2 regions of the Vagococcus jeotgali genome follow, and region 2 is predicted to be linked to the other one. Evidence: a T-box and tRNA genes for the amino acid it is inferred to sense, from the RefSeq annotation. Region 2 holds a T-box; the other holds one or more tRNA genes.

Region 1 (8,144 bases), 380 kb from region 2:
TTGAGTTGTTAATTCAACAAATCTTTTCAGAAAAAAACATAAAAAAATATTGACATAAGTAAAATATGTATGTTATATTAACTGAGTTGCTTGATCAGTTCTAAGTAGAACAAGTTAAAAAAACTTTTAAAAAACTATTGACAAACAATTTGTTTGTTGGTATTATATAAAAGTTGTTACGGCAGCAAATAAGATTAGATCTTTGAAAACTGAACAAAGTAAGACGAACCAAATGTGTAGGGTGTTTTTTATTAGTAAAAACAAACCATATTTAGTAAATAGATTCGCTAGCAATTTTTAAAACAAATGAGCTAAACATCTTAGGATGTTAATCAACTTTTATTGAGAGTTTGATCCTGGCTCAGGACGAACGCTGGCGGCGTGCCTAATACATGCAAGTCGAACGAACTTCTCTTCCCACCGGAGCTTGCTCCACCGGGAAGAGAAGTGAGTGGCGGACGGGTGAGTAACACGTGGGCAACCTGCCCATCAGAGGGGGATAACACTTGGAAACAGGTGCTAATACCGCATAATTCTTTTCTTCACATGGAGAGAAGATGAAAGACGCTTTTAAGTGTCACTGATGGATGGGCCCGCGGTGCATTAGTTAGTTGGTGGGGTAATGGCCCACCAAGACCATGATGCATAGCCGACCTGAGAGGGTGATCGGCCACACTGGGACTGAGACACGGCCCAGACTCCTACGGGAGGCAGCAGTAGGGAATCTTCGGCAATGGACGAAAGTCTGACCGAGCAACGCCGCGTGAGTGAAGAAGGTTTTCGGATCGTAAAACTCTGTTGTTAGAGAAGAACAAGTGATAGAGTAACTGCTATCACCTTGACGGTATCTAACCAGAAAGCCACGGCTAACTACGTGCCAGCAGCCGCGGTAATACGTAGGTGGCAAGCGTTGTCCGGATTTATTGGGCGTAAAGCGAGCGCAGGCGGTCTTTTAAGTCTGATGTGAAAGCCCTCGGCTCAACCGAGGAAGGTCATTGGAAACTGGAAGACTTGAGTGCAGAAGAGGAGAGTGGAATTCCATGTGTAGCGGTGAAATGCGTAGATATATGGAGGAACACCAGTGGCGAAGGCGACTCTCTGGTCTGTAACTGACGCTGAGGCTCGAAAGCGTGGGGAGCAAACAGGATTAGATACCCTGGTAGTCCACGCCGTAAACGATGAGTGCTAAGTGTTGGAGGGTTTCCGCCCTTCAGTGCTGTAGTTAACGCATTAAGCACTCCGCCTGGGGAGTACGGCCGCAAGGCTGAAACTCAAAGGAATTGACGGGGGCCCGCACAAGCGGTGGAGCATGTGGTTTAATTCGAAGCAACGCGAAGAACCTTACCAGGTCTTGACATCCTTTGACCACTCTAGAGATAGAGCTTTCCCTTCGGGGACAAAGTGACAGGTGGTGCATGGTTGTCGTCAGCTCGTGTCGTGAGATGTTGGGTTAAGTCCCGCAACGAGCGCAACCCTTATTGTTAGTTGCCATCATTAAGTTGGGCACTCTAGCAAGACTGCCGGTGACAAACCGGAGGAAGGTGGGGATGACGTCAAATCATCATGCCCCTTATGACCTGGGCTACACACGTGCTACAATGGACAGTACAATGAGTCGCAAGACCGCGAGGTTTAGCTAATCTCTTAAAGCTGTTCTCAGTTCGGATTGTAGGCTGCAACTCGCCTACATGAAGCCGGAATCGCTAGTAATCGTGGATCAGCATGCCACGGTGAATACGTTCCCGGGCCTTGTACACACCGCCCGTCACACCACGAGAGTTTGTAACACCCAAAGTCGGTGAGGTAACCTTTATGGAGCCAGCCGCCTAAGGTGGGACAGATGATTGGGGTGAAGTCGTAACAAGGTAGCCGTATCGGAAGGTGCGGCTGGATCACCTCCTTTCTAAGGAATATTACGGAAAACACATTACGTCTTATCTTTGTTCAGTTTTGAGAGATTTATTCTCAAAATTAGGGGCCTTAGCTCAGCTGGGAGAGCGCCTGCCTTGCACGCAGGAGGTCAGCGGTTCGATCCCGCTAGGCTCCATTTGATGAAATAATTCATCAATATTTGTTCATTGAAAACTGGATAGTTGAAGTTAGATATCAATATAAACCGAGAACACCGCGTTGATCAGTTTCTTAATAAAGAACTGTGAAATGTGTTAGTCAATAATTATCGCTAATTATTGGTTAACGAAAAATTAGTAGCTAACCGTAAGGTTAGAAAAGGTTAAGTGAATAAGGGCGCACGGTGGATGCCTTGGCACTAGAAGCCGATGAAGGACGGGACTAACGCCGATACGCTTCGGGGAGCTGTAAGTAAGCTATGATCCGGAGATTTCCGAATGGGGGAACCCAGCATCTTTTGTAGGATGTTATCCAGTGGTGAATACATAGCCGCTGGAAGGTAGACGCAGAGAACTGAAACATCTAAGTACCTGCAGGAAGAGAAAGAAAAATCGATTTCCTTAGTAGCGGCGAGCGAAACGGAAGAAGCCCAAACCAACAAGCTTGCTTGTTGGGGTTGTAGGACTCAAACATGGTAGTTGTTGAAAGTAGTCGAAGTGACCTGGAAAGGTCAGCCGAAGAGGGTAAAAGCCCCGTAGGCGAAACTTTCAATGCACCTATGAGTATCCTGAGTACGGCGGAACACGAGAAATTCCGTCGGAATCCGGGAGGACCATCTCCCAAGGCTAAATACTCTCTAGTGACCGATAGTGAACCAGTACCGTGAGGGAAAGGTGAAAAGCACCCCGGAAGGGGAGTGAAATAGAACCTGAAACCGTGTGCCTACAAGAAGTCAAAGCCCGTTAATGGGTGATGGCGTGCCTTTTGCAGAATGAACCGGCGAGTTACGATAGCATGCGAGGTTAAACTGAAGAAGTGGAGCCGTAGCGAAAGCGAGTCTGAATAGGGCGAATGAGTATGTTGTCGTAGACCCGAAACCATGTGACCTACCCATGTCCAGGTTGAAGGTGTGGTAAAACGCACTGGAGGACCGAACCCACGTACGTTGAAAAGTGCGGGGATGAGGTGTGGGTAGCGGAGAAATTCCAATCGAACTTGGAGATAGCTGGTTCTCTCCGAAATAGCTTTAGGGCTAGCCTCGGAATTAAGAATGATGGAGGTAGAGCACTGTTTGGACTAGGGGCCCGTCTTGGGTTACCGAATTCAGATAAACTCCGAATGCCATTCATTTATGTCCGGGAGTCAGACAGTGAGTGATAAGATCCATTGTCGAAAGGGAAACAGCCCAGACCACCAGCTAAGGTCCCCAAATATATGTTAAGTGGAAAAGGATGTGAGGGTGCACAAACAACTAGGATGTTGGCTTAGAAGCAGCCACCATTTAAAGAGTGCGTAATAGCTCACTAGTCGAGTGCCCTTGCGCCGAAAATGTACCGGGGCTAAACATATTACCGAAGCTGTGGATAGAACCTTTTGGTTCTATGGTAGGAGAGCGTTCTAAGTGCGCAGAAGTCAGATCGTGAGGACTGGTGGAGCGCTTAGAAGTGAGAATGCCGGTATGAGTAGCGAAAGACAGGTGAGAATCCTGTCCACCGAATGACTAAGGTTTCCTGGGGAAGGCTCGTCCTCCCAGGGTTAGTCGGGACCTAAGCCGAGGCCGAAAGGCGTAGGCGATGGACAACAGGTTGAGATTCCTGTACTCGTTTGTTTTGTTTGAACAATGGAGGGACGCAGGAGGTTACAGAAGCGCACTGTTGGATATGTGCGTACAAGTAACAAGTCTTGGAGTGAGTCAAATGCTTACTCCTTTAAGGATGAGTTGTGATGTGTAGGGAAATAAAGTACCGAAGTTCTAATATCACACTGCCAAGAAAATCTTCTAGTTAGAAGCAAACGACCCGTACCGCAAACCGACACAGGTAGTCGAGGAGAGAATCCTAAGGTGAGCGAGAGAACTCTCGTTAAGGAACTCGGCAAAATGACCCCGTAACTTCGGGAGAAGGGGTGCTGAACGCAAGTTCAGCCGCAGTGAATAGGCCCAAGCGACTGTTTATCAAAAACACAGGTCTCTGCAAAATCGAAAGATGACGTATAGGGGCTGACGCCTGCCCGGTGCTGGAAGGTTAAGAGGATTGGTTAGCATTTATTTGCGAAGCTAAGAATTGAAGCCCCAGTAAACGGCGGCCGTAACTATAACGGTCCTAAGGTAGCGAAATTCCTTGTCGGGTAAGTTCCGACCCGCACGAAAGGCGTAACGATTTGGGCACTGTCTCAACGAGAGACTCGGTGAAATTTTAGTACCTGTGAAGATGCAGGTTACCCGCGACAGGACGGAAAGACCCCATGGAGCTTTACTGTAGTTTGATATTGAATGTTTGTGACACATGTACAGGATAGGTAGGAGCCGTAGAACTCGGGACGCTAGTTTCGAGAGAGGCGCTGGTGGGATACTACCCTTGTGTTATGACCATTCTAACCCGCATCACTAATCGTGATGGGAGACAGTGTCAGATGGACAGTTTGACTGGGGCGGTCGCCTCCTAAAAAGTAACGGAGGCGCCCAAAGGTTCCCTCAGAATGGTTGGAAATCATTCGTAGAGTGTAAAGGCAAAAGGGAGCTTGACTGCGAGAGTTACAACTCGAGCAGGGACGAAAGTCGGGCTTAGTGATCCGGTGGTTCCGCATGGAAGGGCCATCGCTCAACGGATAAAAGCTACCCTGGGGATAACAGGCTTATCTCCCCCAAGAGTTCACATCGACGGGGAGGTTTGGCACCTCGATGTCGGCTCGTCGCATCCTGGGGCTGTAGTCGGTCCCAAGGGTTGGGCTGTTCGCCCATTAAAGCGGCACGCGAGCTGGGTTCAGAACGTCGTGAGACAGTTCGGTCCCTATCCGTCGCGGGCGTTGGAAATTTGAGAGGAGCTGTCCTTAGTACGAGAGGACCGGGATGGACATACCTCTGGTGTACCAGTTGTTCTGCCAAGGGCATTGCTGGGTAGCTATGTATGGACGGGATAAACGCTGAAAGCATCTAAGCGTGAAGCCCCCCTCAAGATTAGATTTCCCATTTCTTTAAGAAAGTAAGACCCCTGAAAGATTATCAGGTAGATAGGCTAGAAGTGGAAGTGCAGTGATGCATGGAGCGGACTAGTACTAATCGGTCGAGGACTTAACCACATAAGCGGTGGACGATTATATGTTGTCTAATTTCAAATCCAGTTTTGAGTGAATAATCACTCATATAGATACAAAAGTGTAGTGGTGATGGCAAAAAGGATACACCTGTAACCATGCCGAACACAGAAGTTAAGCTTTTTAGCGCCGAGAGTAGTGAGGGGTTTCCCCTTGTGAGGGTAGGACGCTGCTACGCTTTGTATCACACGGAGGTTTAGCTCAGCTGGGAGAGCACCTGCCTTACAAGCAGGGGGTCAGCGGTTCGATCCCGTTAACCTCCATTTTTTTATGACTCGTTAGCTCAGTTGGTAGAGCATCTGACTTTTAATCAGAGGGTCACTGGTTCGAGCCCAGTACGGGTCATTTTAATAAACATGCGGGCGTGGCGGAATTGGCAGACGCACTAGATTTAGGATCTAGCGCCTAACGGCGTGGGGGTTCAAGTCCCTTCGCCCGCATATTTAAGCCGGCTTAGCTCAGTTGGTAGAGCATCTGATTTGTAATCAGAGGGTCGAGGGTTCAAGTCCTTTAGCCGGCATCACGAATGCGAAAGTAGTTCAGTGGTAGAACACCACCTTGCCAAGGTGGGGGTCGCGGGTTCGAACCCCGTCTTTCGCTTTGAAGTTCTAGCCGGGGTGGCGGAACTGGCAGACGCACAGGACTTAAAATCCTGCGGAGAGTGATCTCCGTACCGGTTCGATTCCGGTCCTCGGCATTATTTTAGCGCCCATAGCTCAATTGGATAGAGTGTCTGACTACGGATCAGAAGGTTAGGGGTTCGACTCCTCTTGGGCGCGTTAGAAACATACGGGAAGTAGCTCAGCTTGGTAGAGCACTTGGTTTGGGACCAAGGGGTCGCAGGTTCGAATCCTGTCTTCCCGATGTAGAATTGTTAAACACGCGGTGTAGCTCAGCTGGCTAGAGCGTCCGGTTCATACCCGGGAGGTCGGGGGTTCGATCCCCTCCGCCGCGATTAAATTTATTGGAACTTGGACCTTTAGCTCAGTTGGTTAGAGCTCCCGGCTCATAACCGGGCGGTCGTAGGTTCGAGTCCTACAAGGTCCATTGGCCCTTTATACATACGGAGGATTACCCAAGTCCGGCTGAAGGGAACGGTCTTGAAAACCGTCAGGTGTGTAAAAGCACGCAAGGGTTCGAATCCCTTATCCTCCTTTATTTTAATATCGCGGAGTGGAGCAGCTAGGTAGCTCGTCGGGCTCATAACCCGAAGGTCACAGGTTCAAATCCTGTCTCCGCAATAAGGTTCCGTGGTGTAGGGGTTAACATGCCTGCCTGTCACGCAGGAGATCGCGGGTTCGATTCCCGTCGGGACCGTTGTAGTAATTATTAAGCGGGTGTAGTTTAGTGGTAAAACTACAGCCTTCCAAGCTGTTGTCGCGAGTTCGATTCTCGTCACCCGCTTTAGTTTTAAAATGGGCCTATAGCTCAGCTGGTTAGAGCGCACGCCTGATAAGCGTGAGGTCGATGGTTCGAGTCCATTTAGGCCCATAGATTTTTAAGTACGGAGAAGTACTCAAGTGGCTGAAGAGGTGCCCCTGCTAAGGGTATAGGTCGGGAAACTGGCGCGAGGGTTCAAATCCCTCCTTCTCCATAAAGTATTTTACTTTAAAAATCATTTTATATTAAGGCCCGTTGGTCAAGTGGTTAAGACACCGCCCTTTCACGGCGGTATCACGGGTTCGAATCCCGTACGGGTCATGATCAGCAGATACGGAGGATTACCCAAGTCCGGCTGAAGGGAACGGTCTTGAAAACCGTCAGGTGTGTAAAAGCACGCAAGGGTTCGAATCCCTTATCCTCCTTTATTTTAATATCGCGGAGTGGAGCAGCTAGGTAGCTCGTCGGGCTCATAACCCGAAGGTCACAGGTTCAAATCCTGTCTCCGCAATAAGGTTCCGTGGTGTAGGGGTTAACATGCCTGCCTGTCACGCAGGAGATCGCGGGTTCGATTCCCGTCGGGACCGTTACATTTATTTTCAATGGCGCAGTAGCTCAGTTGGTAGAGCAACGGATTGAAGCTCCGTGTGTCGGCAGTTCGATTCTGTCTTGCGCCATTATAAGCGGGTGTAGTTTAGTGGTAAAACTACAGCCTTCCAAGCTGTTGTCGCGAGTTCGATTCTCGTCACCCGCTTTAGTTTTAAAATGGGCCTATAGCTCAGCTGGTTAGAGCGCACGCCTGATAAGCGTGAGGTCGATGGTTCGAGTCCATTTAGGCCCATAGATTTTTAAGTACGGAGAAGTACTCAAGTGGCTGAAGAGGTGCCCCTGCTAAGGGTATAGGTCGGGAAACTGGCGCGAGGGTTCAAATCCCTCCTTCTCCATAAAGTATTTTACTTTAAAAATCATTTTATATTAAGGCCCGTTGGTCAAGTGGTTAAGACACCGCCCTTTCACGGCGGTATCACGGGTTCGAATCCCGTACGGGTCATAGTAAAAGGGCTCTTTGTCAAATCGGACTGATGAGACAAATATTGAAGATGATGAATTTGAGAATTTTCTCAAATTCATCACCTTTTTTAGTTATTCAATTGTGACAAGGCCATTTATCATAAAAATTCTTATCCTCATATTACTAAAAGATTTGAAGCCATAAGATACTCTTTTTAATGTCTTAATATGAGTATTTTTAGCTTCTATTTTTCCGTTAGAATACTTATACGTTAAAGCATTACGAATCCCTTCTTCATAATTAATTAGATTTTCAATTTTCTGTTTAAATAGTGGATTTAAGGTAGTCGGTAAGTTCTTTAATAAATCAAAAAATGAGTCTGGATCTTTATTTCTAAAGTGATAGGTTAATAATTGAAACACGCCATAGGCTTCTTTTAAGTCTGTAGAAAATGATAAAAGACGATCAATCATCATTGATTCTGTTAGAGGGGGAAACTTAGGTGAAGGAAAGCTTCTCCAATTTTTATATTCTGAACTAGAAACAGTCATTTGATTCTTTAATAGGTATTTCCAATTTACTTTTAGCT
Region 2 (8,144 bases):
ACTTTGTGAGGAAGATATTAAGACATTACGTGAAAAAACGGATGACTTAATTGATAGTGCTGCTTTAACTGAACAAATGATTCAATATGCAAACCGCTTCCGTTTTTCTCATCCAGAAATTAAGCAAGCTATTGATCGTAGCTTGAGTTTATTCTCAAGAGAGCATCAATACCAAGATGCTCTAGATGTTATCTCTGGTGCTATTAATAAAATTGAACCAGGTGCATCTGAACGTATTAGAAAATATTATTTTAATAATAAAGAAGAAATCAATTAAGCTTTATAAAAGAAAGTGATTGATGATTTAAAAAATAGTAAGCCTTTTTAGGTTTACTATTTTTTTGAGCTCTTTGTCAAATCGGACTGATGAGACAAATATTGAAGATGATGGATTTGAGAATTTTCTCAAATTCATCATCTTTTTTAGTTATTCAATTGTGACAAGATTGTGACAAGGCCGTTTATCATAAAAATTCTTATCCTCATATTACTAAAAGATTTGAAGTCATAAGATACTCTTTTTAATGTCTTAATATGAGTATTTTTAGCTTCTATTTTTCCGTTAGAATACTTATACGTTAAGCATTACGAATCCCTTCTTCATAATTAATCAGATTTTCAATCTTCTGTTTAAATAGTAGATCTAAGGTAGTCGGTAAGTTCTTTAATAAATCAAAAAATGAGTCTGAATCTTTATTTCTAAAGTGATAGGTTAATAATTGAAACACGCCATAGGCTTCTTTTAAGTCTGTAGAAAATGATAAAAAACGATCAATCATCATTGATTCTGTTAGAGGAGGAAACTTAGGTGAAGGAAAGCTTCTCCAATTTTTATATTCTGAACTAGAAACAGTCATTTGATTCTTTAATAGGTATTTCCAATTTACTTTTAGCTTATTGGCTTCAGAACGCTGATAATTCTTTACTAATTCTTTCATTTCCCTGACTCTAAAGTCATTAAAAGCTTGGTTTAAGTGTTTAACGATATGAAACCTATCAATGATTAAAGCTGCACAAGGAAAGATTTTTTTAGTTAACTGAAAATAAGCCGCATTCATATCTGTCACTAGAAATTTTACCTATTCTCGTTTCTCCTTGGGAGAACGATTGAAGTAATTCATTAGTTTATCAAGTCTACGACTAGGAGGAACATCAACCAGTTCACCGGTTTCACCATTGGCACAAATAAAACTCATTTTATCTTCATAGGTGGCATGAGATCTGAATTCATCAACCATTAGAACTTTTGGAAAAGAGCGCGGCTTAAGTGTTTCAGGTAAATATTTCTCAACGGACTTAAGAACTCTTATAACAGTCGTAAGTGACACATGACATATTTTAGCGATAACAGTCATGGATATTTTTTAGGTTAATAATTCCAATATTTTGAAAGTCATGAATCGGCTAATGAAGCAATTTTCTTCAACGATAGAACATTGAGTTGTCCAATGTTGGTGGCAGTTTTTACAAAAATATCGTTGTTTTTTTTAGCTTTAAAATAGTTGGAATGTTTTGATATGATTCCAAACGAATTGTCACTTCTTTTTTCCCATTTTTTACAATGGTTTTCTTTTCATCTGCATCGTTCGCATGAGACTGACAATACTTACAGGTCGTAAGCTTAGGTGAGTAGGTATCAGTGATAATTAATGTGTTCACACCTTTGTATTTTCCTTCTTCAACACAAGTTAAATTTAAATCTTCATCTTTAATTCGCAACATTTTTTGATATGATTAGTCATGACATGTCGTCCTTTCTATTTAAGATTTTGGTTGGTACTTTAATTTTACTAGATAGACGACATGTTTTTCTACTTAAATAAACTAAAATAGGGCTGATGAATCAAAAATGATTCATCAGTCCTATAAATTATAGAGCCAATAAAACTGTACCTACTCTCTTTTTTGAAACAAGTTGCTGATTACTGCCTAGCACGTTATAATAAATAGTGAATTTTTAGAAAAGAGTGACGATATGATATATTTTGATAATAGTGCAACAACTCCGATTAGCCCACAGGCATTGGATACGTATGTAAAAATGAGTCAACGATTTATAGGTAATCCATCTAGTTTACACAGACTTGGACAACAAGGTAGTACGTTACTTGAAAAAGCTAGAAAACAGATTTCAGACACTCTAGCTGTTTCTTCAGACGAAATTTATTTTACAAGTGGTGGGACGGAAGGTAACAATTGGATTTTAAAAGGGACAGCGATTGAAAAAAGAATGTTTGGTAAACATATGATCATCTCAAGCGTAGAACATCCTTCTGTTAGTGAAACAGCTAAACAATTAGAAAGCTTAGGTTTTGATATATCTGTAGCACCAGTTACAAGTGAAGGCTTGATTGATGTAGAGTCCTTAAAGTTACTTATTAGAGATGATACGATTTTAGTATCAACTGTAGTCGTTAATAGTGAAGTTGGTATCAAAGAGCCGGTTAAAGCCATCAGTGAACTTCTTGAAGATTATCCTAGTATTCATTATCATGTGGATGCTGTACAATCTATCACAAAGGTTGATGTTAGTGAATGGTTGACAACTCGCGTTGATTTTGCAACATTTTCGGCTCATAAATTTCAAGGTCCAAGAGGTGTTGGGTTTATTTATTGGAAAAAAGGAAATAAGCTGGCGGCCTTATTAAATGGCGGTGGGCAAGAAAAAAACAAACGTAGCGGGACAGAAAACTTACCAGGAATTGTAGCTAGTGCTAAAGCTCTTCGTCTGGCTAATGAGGATGCTGATTTTAAAAATAATAAAATTCAAAAATTAAGAGAGGCCTTAGCAGAGGGTTTATCTCAATTTGAAAATGTGACTATTTTTTCTTCTTTAAATAAAAATATATCTGCCCCTCATATTTTGACATTTGGAATCAAAAATTTACGTGGTGAAGTACTTGTTCATGCTTTTGAGGAAAAAGACATTTACCTCTCAACAACAAGTGCTTGTTCAAGTAAACAAAAGAGTTCACATAGTACACTAAAAGCAATGGGAGTTGCTCCCAAACTAGCTGAAACTGCCGTTAGAGTGAGTCTAAGTGATAAGAACACTATGGCAGAAGTTGAGCAGTTCTTAATTATTTTCAATCAGCTATATCAAAAATTTTCAAAAATACATTCATAAAAAGGAGTAAGCAATGAAAGCGACAGAAATCATGATTCGCTACGGTGAATTGTCAACAAAAGGGCGTAATAGAAAGTTATTTATTAGTCAGCTAGCTCATAACATAAAGAAAAGTTTGTACTCTTTTCCAGATGTCAAAATTAATAGTGACCGTGATCGTATGCATTTAACTTTAAATGGTACAGATGATCAAGCAGTGATGGAAAGACTGATACCAATTTTTGGTATCCAAAGTTTTTCTCCTGTTGTAAAAGTTGAGAAGGATCCAGAGATTATTTGTCAAACAGCTACTGAAATGGTAAAAGATATGTTTACTCCAGGTCAATCATTTAAAGTTCAAAGTAGACGGTCTGACAAACAATTTGTTTGGGATAGTAATGAGTTAAACCGTGAAGTAGGCTCTGCTATTTATAAGGGAGTTGAAGGTATTGAAATTAAAATGGTTCAACCTGATATTAGAGTTGATGTAGAGGTTCGTAATGAAGCAGCATACTTATCTTGTGAAACAGTTTTAGGTGCTGGAGGTTTGCCTGTTGGATCAAGTGGTAAGGGTATGCTTATGTTGTCAGGTGGGATTGATTCACCTGTTGCAGGGTATTTAGCAATGAAGCGTGGTATGGAAATTGAAGCAGTACATTTTTATAGCCCGCCATACACAAGTGAACAATCACTAAACAAGGCTAAAGATTTAGCTGTCAGGTTAACTCCTTATGTTGGTGGTATCAAATTTATCACCGTACCTTTCACTGAAATTCAAGAAGAGATTAAACAATCCATTCCACAAGGTTACTGGATGACGGTGACAAGAAGGTTTATGATGCGTTTGACAGATGCTATTAGAGAACAACGTGAAGGTTTAGCTATTGTTAACGGTGAATCTCTTGGTCAAGTAGCATCACAAACAATGCATAGTATGTTAGCAATCAATGCTGTGACGACAACACCTGTCATTAGGCCTGTGATTACTATGGATAAATCAGAAATTATTGAATTAGCTGAAAAAATTGATACTTTTGAATTAGCAGTTCAACCTTTTGAAGATTGCTGTACAATTTTTGCTCCACCTGAGCCAAAAACAAAACCCAAATTAGATAAAGTTGAAGAATTTGAAGCACGTTTAGATGTTGAAGGATTGATTCAACGATCTTTAGCTGGGTTTGTTATAGAAGAAGTTAAATCTGGTGATAAATTCTTAAATCAAGAAACCACAGACATGGCAGAGTTATTTTAACTAATAAAACACCCCTTAAATAAAAGTGCGAATGATGCTTATTATTTAAGGGGTGTTTTTTCACACAGCAATTGAAATAGAATTGAATAAATGCTAAACTAAATGTGAATGAAATCACAATTTTTAGGGGGCGTCTTGTGGTATGGTAGAGAAGACTAAAATGATTCCAAAAGCAACAGCCAAGCGTATTCCATTGTACTTTAGATATTTGAAAACTTTAGAAGATGCAGGTGTAACAAGAATAAAATCAAGTGAATTTAGTAAAATGATTCAAATCCCATCAGCAACAATTAGGCGAGATTTTTCCCATTTTGGCGAACTTGGGCGTAGTGGATATGGTTATGATGTGCCTTATTTAATCGAAGTTTTTAGTGAGATTTTAAGCACTGATATTGAAAAAAGAATTGCTTTAGTTGGTGTAGGTAATTTGGGTAAGGCACTTGTCACAAATAATTTTAGACGAAATAATAATTTAAATATTGTAGCAGCTTTTGATACTGATCCAGAATTAATTGGAGAAAAAGTTAATGGTATTGTTATTCAACAAATGGAAGATATGAAGGTTGTGATAGAAAAAGAGGCCATCACAACAGCCATTATGACAGTACCTAGTAGTAAGGCTCAAAAAGTTATTGATGAATTAGTGTCTTCTGGTGTAACGGCAGTTTTAAATTTTGCCCCAAAACGTGTCAAAGTTCCTAATAATGTTCAAGTCCAATACATTGATCTAACGACAGAGTTATTAACACTTATTTATTATGATGAAAATTATAATCATGCTGATTTAGAATCACTGTAATAGATAGGCATCTCTTTTGTGTATTTCAGATATATTCTTTATACTAGTAAGTAACTTATAAAGAAGGAAGTGTCAGTATGAACGTTACATTAAAAGGTCAAGAAGTTGAGTTAAAAGGAACACAACCAAAAATTGGCGAAAAAGCACCGGATTTTAATATGTTAGATTTATCTGATGAGGTTGTAACACTTAGTGGTTTAAAAGGGAAACCAGTTATTATTAGTGTTGTTCCAGATATTGATACAGGTATTTGTGCCCTACAAACAACACGTTTTAATCACGAAGCAGCAGATGTTACAGATATTAATTTTGTAACAGTTTCAAATAACACAAAAGAAGAGCTAGCTAATTGGTGTTCAGCTAAAGGTGTCGACATGACAATGTTACGTGATGAAGATGGTAAATTTGGTGAGGCTTATGGTTTACTTATTCCGGAAATTAATCGTTTAGCTAGAACGATTATTGTCGTTGATCAAGATGGTGTGATTAACTATATGGAAATTGTTCCAGAAGTATCAAGTGAGCCAAATTACGGAGTAGCACTTAAAGCTGCAAAAGAATTAATCTAGGTTTGACGCGATAACAAAAGCATTGTAGAATATAGTCATACATCAACTGCTAGGAAAAAGAGGAGTAATACTTGGAAAAGACTCAGAGAGAAAATGCTAGGCTGAAACATTTTCCTTTGAAGAGTATGAAGGTTGCTTTGGAGCAGTGACGGATTTGTGACCGTTATCTCACAATTGAGATAGGTTTTTTTACCTATGAATATAGGTGGTACCACGATTATATCGTCCTAAAGTAGACATACTTTAGGGCGTTTTTTTTTATTTTTTTAGTTAGGAAGGGAAGGCAAAGTAATGAGTGAAACAAGCAATAATTTAGCACCAAAATTTGATTCAAAAGAAGTAGAGCAAGGTAGATACGACAAGTGGTTAGAACGAGACTTGTTTAAACCAAGTGGTAATTTAGAGGCTGAACCATATTCAGTTGTTATCCCACCACCAAACGTGACAGGAAAACTACATTTAGGTCATGCTTGGGATACAACCTTACAGGACATGATTATTCGTCAAAAAAGAATGCAAGGCTATGATACGCTATGGCTTCCTGGTATGGATCATGCCGGTATTGCAACTCAAGCTAAAGTTGAGGAAAAATTACGCGGAGAAGGTATTAGTAGATATGACTTAGGCCGTGAGAAATTTATCGACACAACAAAAGAGTGGAAAGAAGAGTATGCAGGACATATTCGTGAGCAGTGGGGAAAATTAGGGTTATCACTTGATTATTCTCGTGAACGTTTCACACTAGATGATGGCCTGTCAGAGGCTGTTAAAAAAGTCTTTGTAGGTCTATATGAAAAAGATTTAATTTACCGCGGAGAATATATTATTAATTGGGATCCTCAAGCAAAAACAGCTTTGTCTGATATTGAAGTGATTCATAAAGATGTTGAAGGTGCTTTTTATCATATGTACTATCCATTAGCTGATGGTAGTGGTAATTTAGAAATTGCAACGACTCGTCCTGAGACGATGCTTGGAGATACGGCAGTTGCTGTTCATCCTAATGATGAGCGTTATCAAGATTTAATTGGTAAGACAGTGATGTTACCAATTGTAAATCGTGAAATTCCCATTATTGCTGATGAGTATGTGGAGATGGATTTTGGAACAGGTGTCGTAAAAATTACCCCAGCCCATGATCCTAATGACTTTGAGGTTGGTAATCGTCATGACCTACCTCGTATTAACGTGATGACTGATGAAGCCATTATGAATCAGTTAGCTGGTAAATATGAAGGTATGGACCGCTTTATAGCTCGTAAAGAATTAGTAAAAGAGATGGATGAGTTAGGTTTATTAAAAACAATTGAAAAAATGACACATAGCGTTGGTCACTCAGAACGAACTGGTGTCGTTATTGAACCACGTCTTTCAACACAGTGGTTTGTTCGTATGGAAAAATTAGCAGAAACAGCAATTAAAAATCAAGAAACTGACAATGCTGTTAATTTTTACCCACCACGCTTTAATCAAACGTTCTTAACATGGATGGAAAATGTACACGACTGGGTTATCTCTCGTCAGCTATGGTGGGGTCACCAGATTCCTGCTTGGTACCATAAAGAAACAGGTGAGATGTATGTGGGCACTGAGTCTCCAGTAGATACTGAAAACTGGATACAAGATGAAGACGTCTTAGATACATGGTTCAGCTCAGCTCTATGGCCATTTTCTACTATGGGTTGGCCAGATCTTGATTCAGAAGACTTTAAACGTTATTTCCCAACAAATACTTTAGTCACAGGTTATGATATTATTTTCTTTTGGGTAAGTCGTATGATTTTCCAAAGTTTAGAATTTACTGGAGAAAAACCTTTTGATAATGTCTTAATTCATGGCTTAATTCGTGCTGAAGATGGACGTAAGATGAGTAAATCTTTAGGTAATGGAATTGACCCAATGGATGTCATTGAGCAATACGGTGCTGATGCCCTACGTTGGTTCTTATCAAACGGGTCTACACCTGGTCAAGATATGCGTTTTAGTTATGAAAAAATGGATGCCTCTTGGAACTTTATTAACAAAATTTGGAATGCTTCACGTTTTGTTTTAATGAACGTCGAAGGGATGACTATTGACGAGGTAAACTTAGATGGACATCAAACAGTTCCTGATAAATGGATTTTAACACGATTAAATGAAACGATTGAGCGTGTGACGTATTTCTTTGACCGTTTTGAGTTTGGTGAGGCTGGTCGTTATTTATATAACTTTATCTGGGATGATTTTTGTGATTGGTATATTGAGATGAGTAAGGACGTCTTATTTAGTGACGATGAAGTCCAAAAACAAATGACAAGAAGTGTCTTAGTTTATACACTAGATAATATTTTACGCTTACTACACCCAATCATGCCATTTGTTACAGAAGAGATTTGGGAGAAAATCCCTCATTCTGGTGAGTCAATTGTCGTTGCC

Evidence for each region. The T-box of region 2 lies ahead of VSF34_RS08235 (valine--tRNA ligase). A T-box ahead of a tRNA ligase gene usually reads a tRNA of that ligase, here a tRNA-Val.
Region 1: it has a tRNA-Val gene. The T-box ahead of VSF34_RS08235 (valine--tRNA ligase) is inferred to sense a tRNA for this amino acid. The anticodon was not compared.

The regions. Positions count from the first base shown of each region.
Region 1 is NZ_CP142146.1:22,828-30,971, forward strand. It holds rRNA gene VSF34_RS00110 (16S ribosomal RNA) at 339-1,903, shown strand; tRNA gene VSF34_RS00115 (tRNA-Ala) at 1,975-2,047, shown strand; rRNA gene VSF34_RS00120 (23S ribosomal RNA) at 2,232-5,148, shown strand; rRNA gene rrf (5S ribosomal RNA) at 5,226-5,341, shown strand; tRNA gene VSF34_RS00130 (tRNA-Val) at 5,354-5,426, shown strand; tRNA gene VSF34_RS00135 (tRNA-Lys) at 5,436-5,508, shown strand; tRNA gene VSF34_RS00140 (tRNA-Leu) at 5,522-5,603, shown strand; tRNA gene VSF34_RS00145 (tRNA-Thr) at 5,611-5,683, shown strand; tRNA gene VSF34_RS00150 (tRNA-Gly) at 5,692-5,763, shown strand; tRNA gene VSF34_RS00155 (tRNA-Leu) at 5,775-5,860, shown strand; tRNA gene VSF34_RS00160 (tRNA-Arg) at 5,869-5,942, shown strand; tRNA gene VSF34_RS00165 (tRNA-Pro) at 5,954-6,027, shown strand; tRNA gene VSF34_RS00170 (tRNA-Met) at 6,045-6,118, shown strand; tRNA gene VSF34_RS00175 (tRNA-Ile) at 6,137-6,210, shown strand; tRNA gene VSF34_RS00180 (tRNA-Ser) at 6,229-6,318, shown strand; tRNA gene VSF34_RS00185 (tRNA-Met) at 6,331-6,404, shown strand; tRNA gene VSF34_RS00190 (tRNA-Asp) at 6,408-6,480, shown strand; tRNA gene VSF34_RS00195 (tRNA-Gly) at 6,497-6,567, shown strand; tRNA gene VSF34_RS00200 (tRNA-Ile) at 6,581-6,654, shown strand; tRNA gene VSF34_RS00205 (tRNA-Ser) at 6,670-6,757, shown strand; tRNA gene VSF34_RS00210 (tRNA-Glu) at 6,793-6,864, shown strand; tRNA gene VSF34_RS00215 (tRNA-Ser) at 6,879-6,968, shown strand; tRNA gene VSF34_RS00220 (tRNA-Met) at 6,981-7,054, shown strand; tRNA gene VSF34_RS00225 (tRNA-Asp) at 7,058-7,130, shown strand; tRNA gene VSF34_RS00230 (tRNA-Phe) at 7,148-7,220, shown strand; tRNA gene VSF34_RS00235 (tRNA-Gly) at 7,227-7,297, shown strand; tRNA gene VSF34_RS00240 (tRNA-Ile) at 7,311-7,384, shown strand; tRNA gene VSF34_RS00245 (tRNA-Ser) at 7,400-7,487, shown strand; tRNA gene VSF34_RS00250 (tRNA-Glu) at 7,523-7,594, shown strand; gene VSF34_RS00255 (ISL3 family transposase) at 7,687-8,144, opposite strand, start outside.
Region 2 is NZ_CP142146.1:1,659,279-1,667,422, reverse strand. It holds gene VSF34_RS08265 (septation ring formation regulator EzrA) at 1-277, shown strand, start outside; partial or broken gene VSF34_RS08260 (ISL3 family transposase) at 424-1,722, opposite strand; gene VSF34_RS08255 (cysteine desulfurase family protein) at 1,976-3,127, shown strand; gene thiI (tRNA uracil 4-sulfurtransferase ThiI) at 3,141-4,358, shown strand; gene VSF34_RS08245 (redox-sensing transcriptional repressor Rex) at 4,501-5,157, shown strand; gene tpx (thiol peroxidase) at 5,235-5,726, shown strand; T-box leader at 5,769-5,959, shown strand; gene VSF34_RS08235 (valine--tRNA ligase) at 6,018-8,144, shown strand, end outside.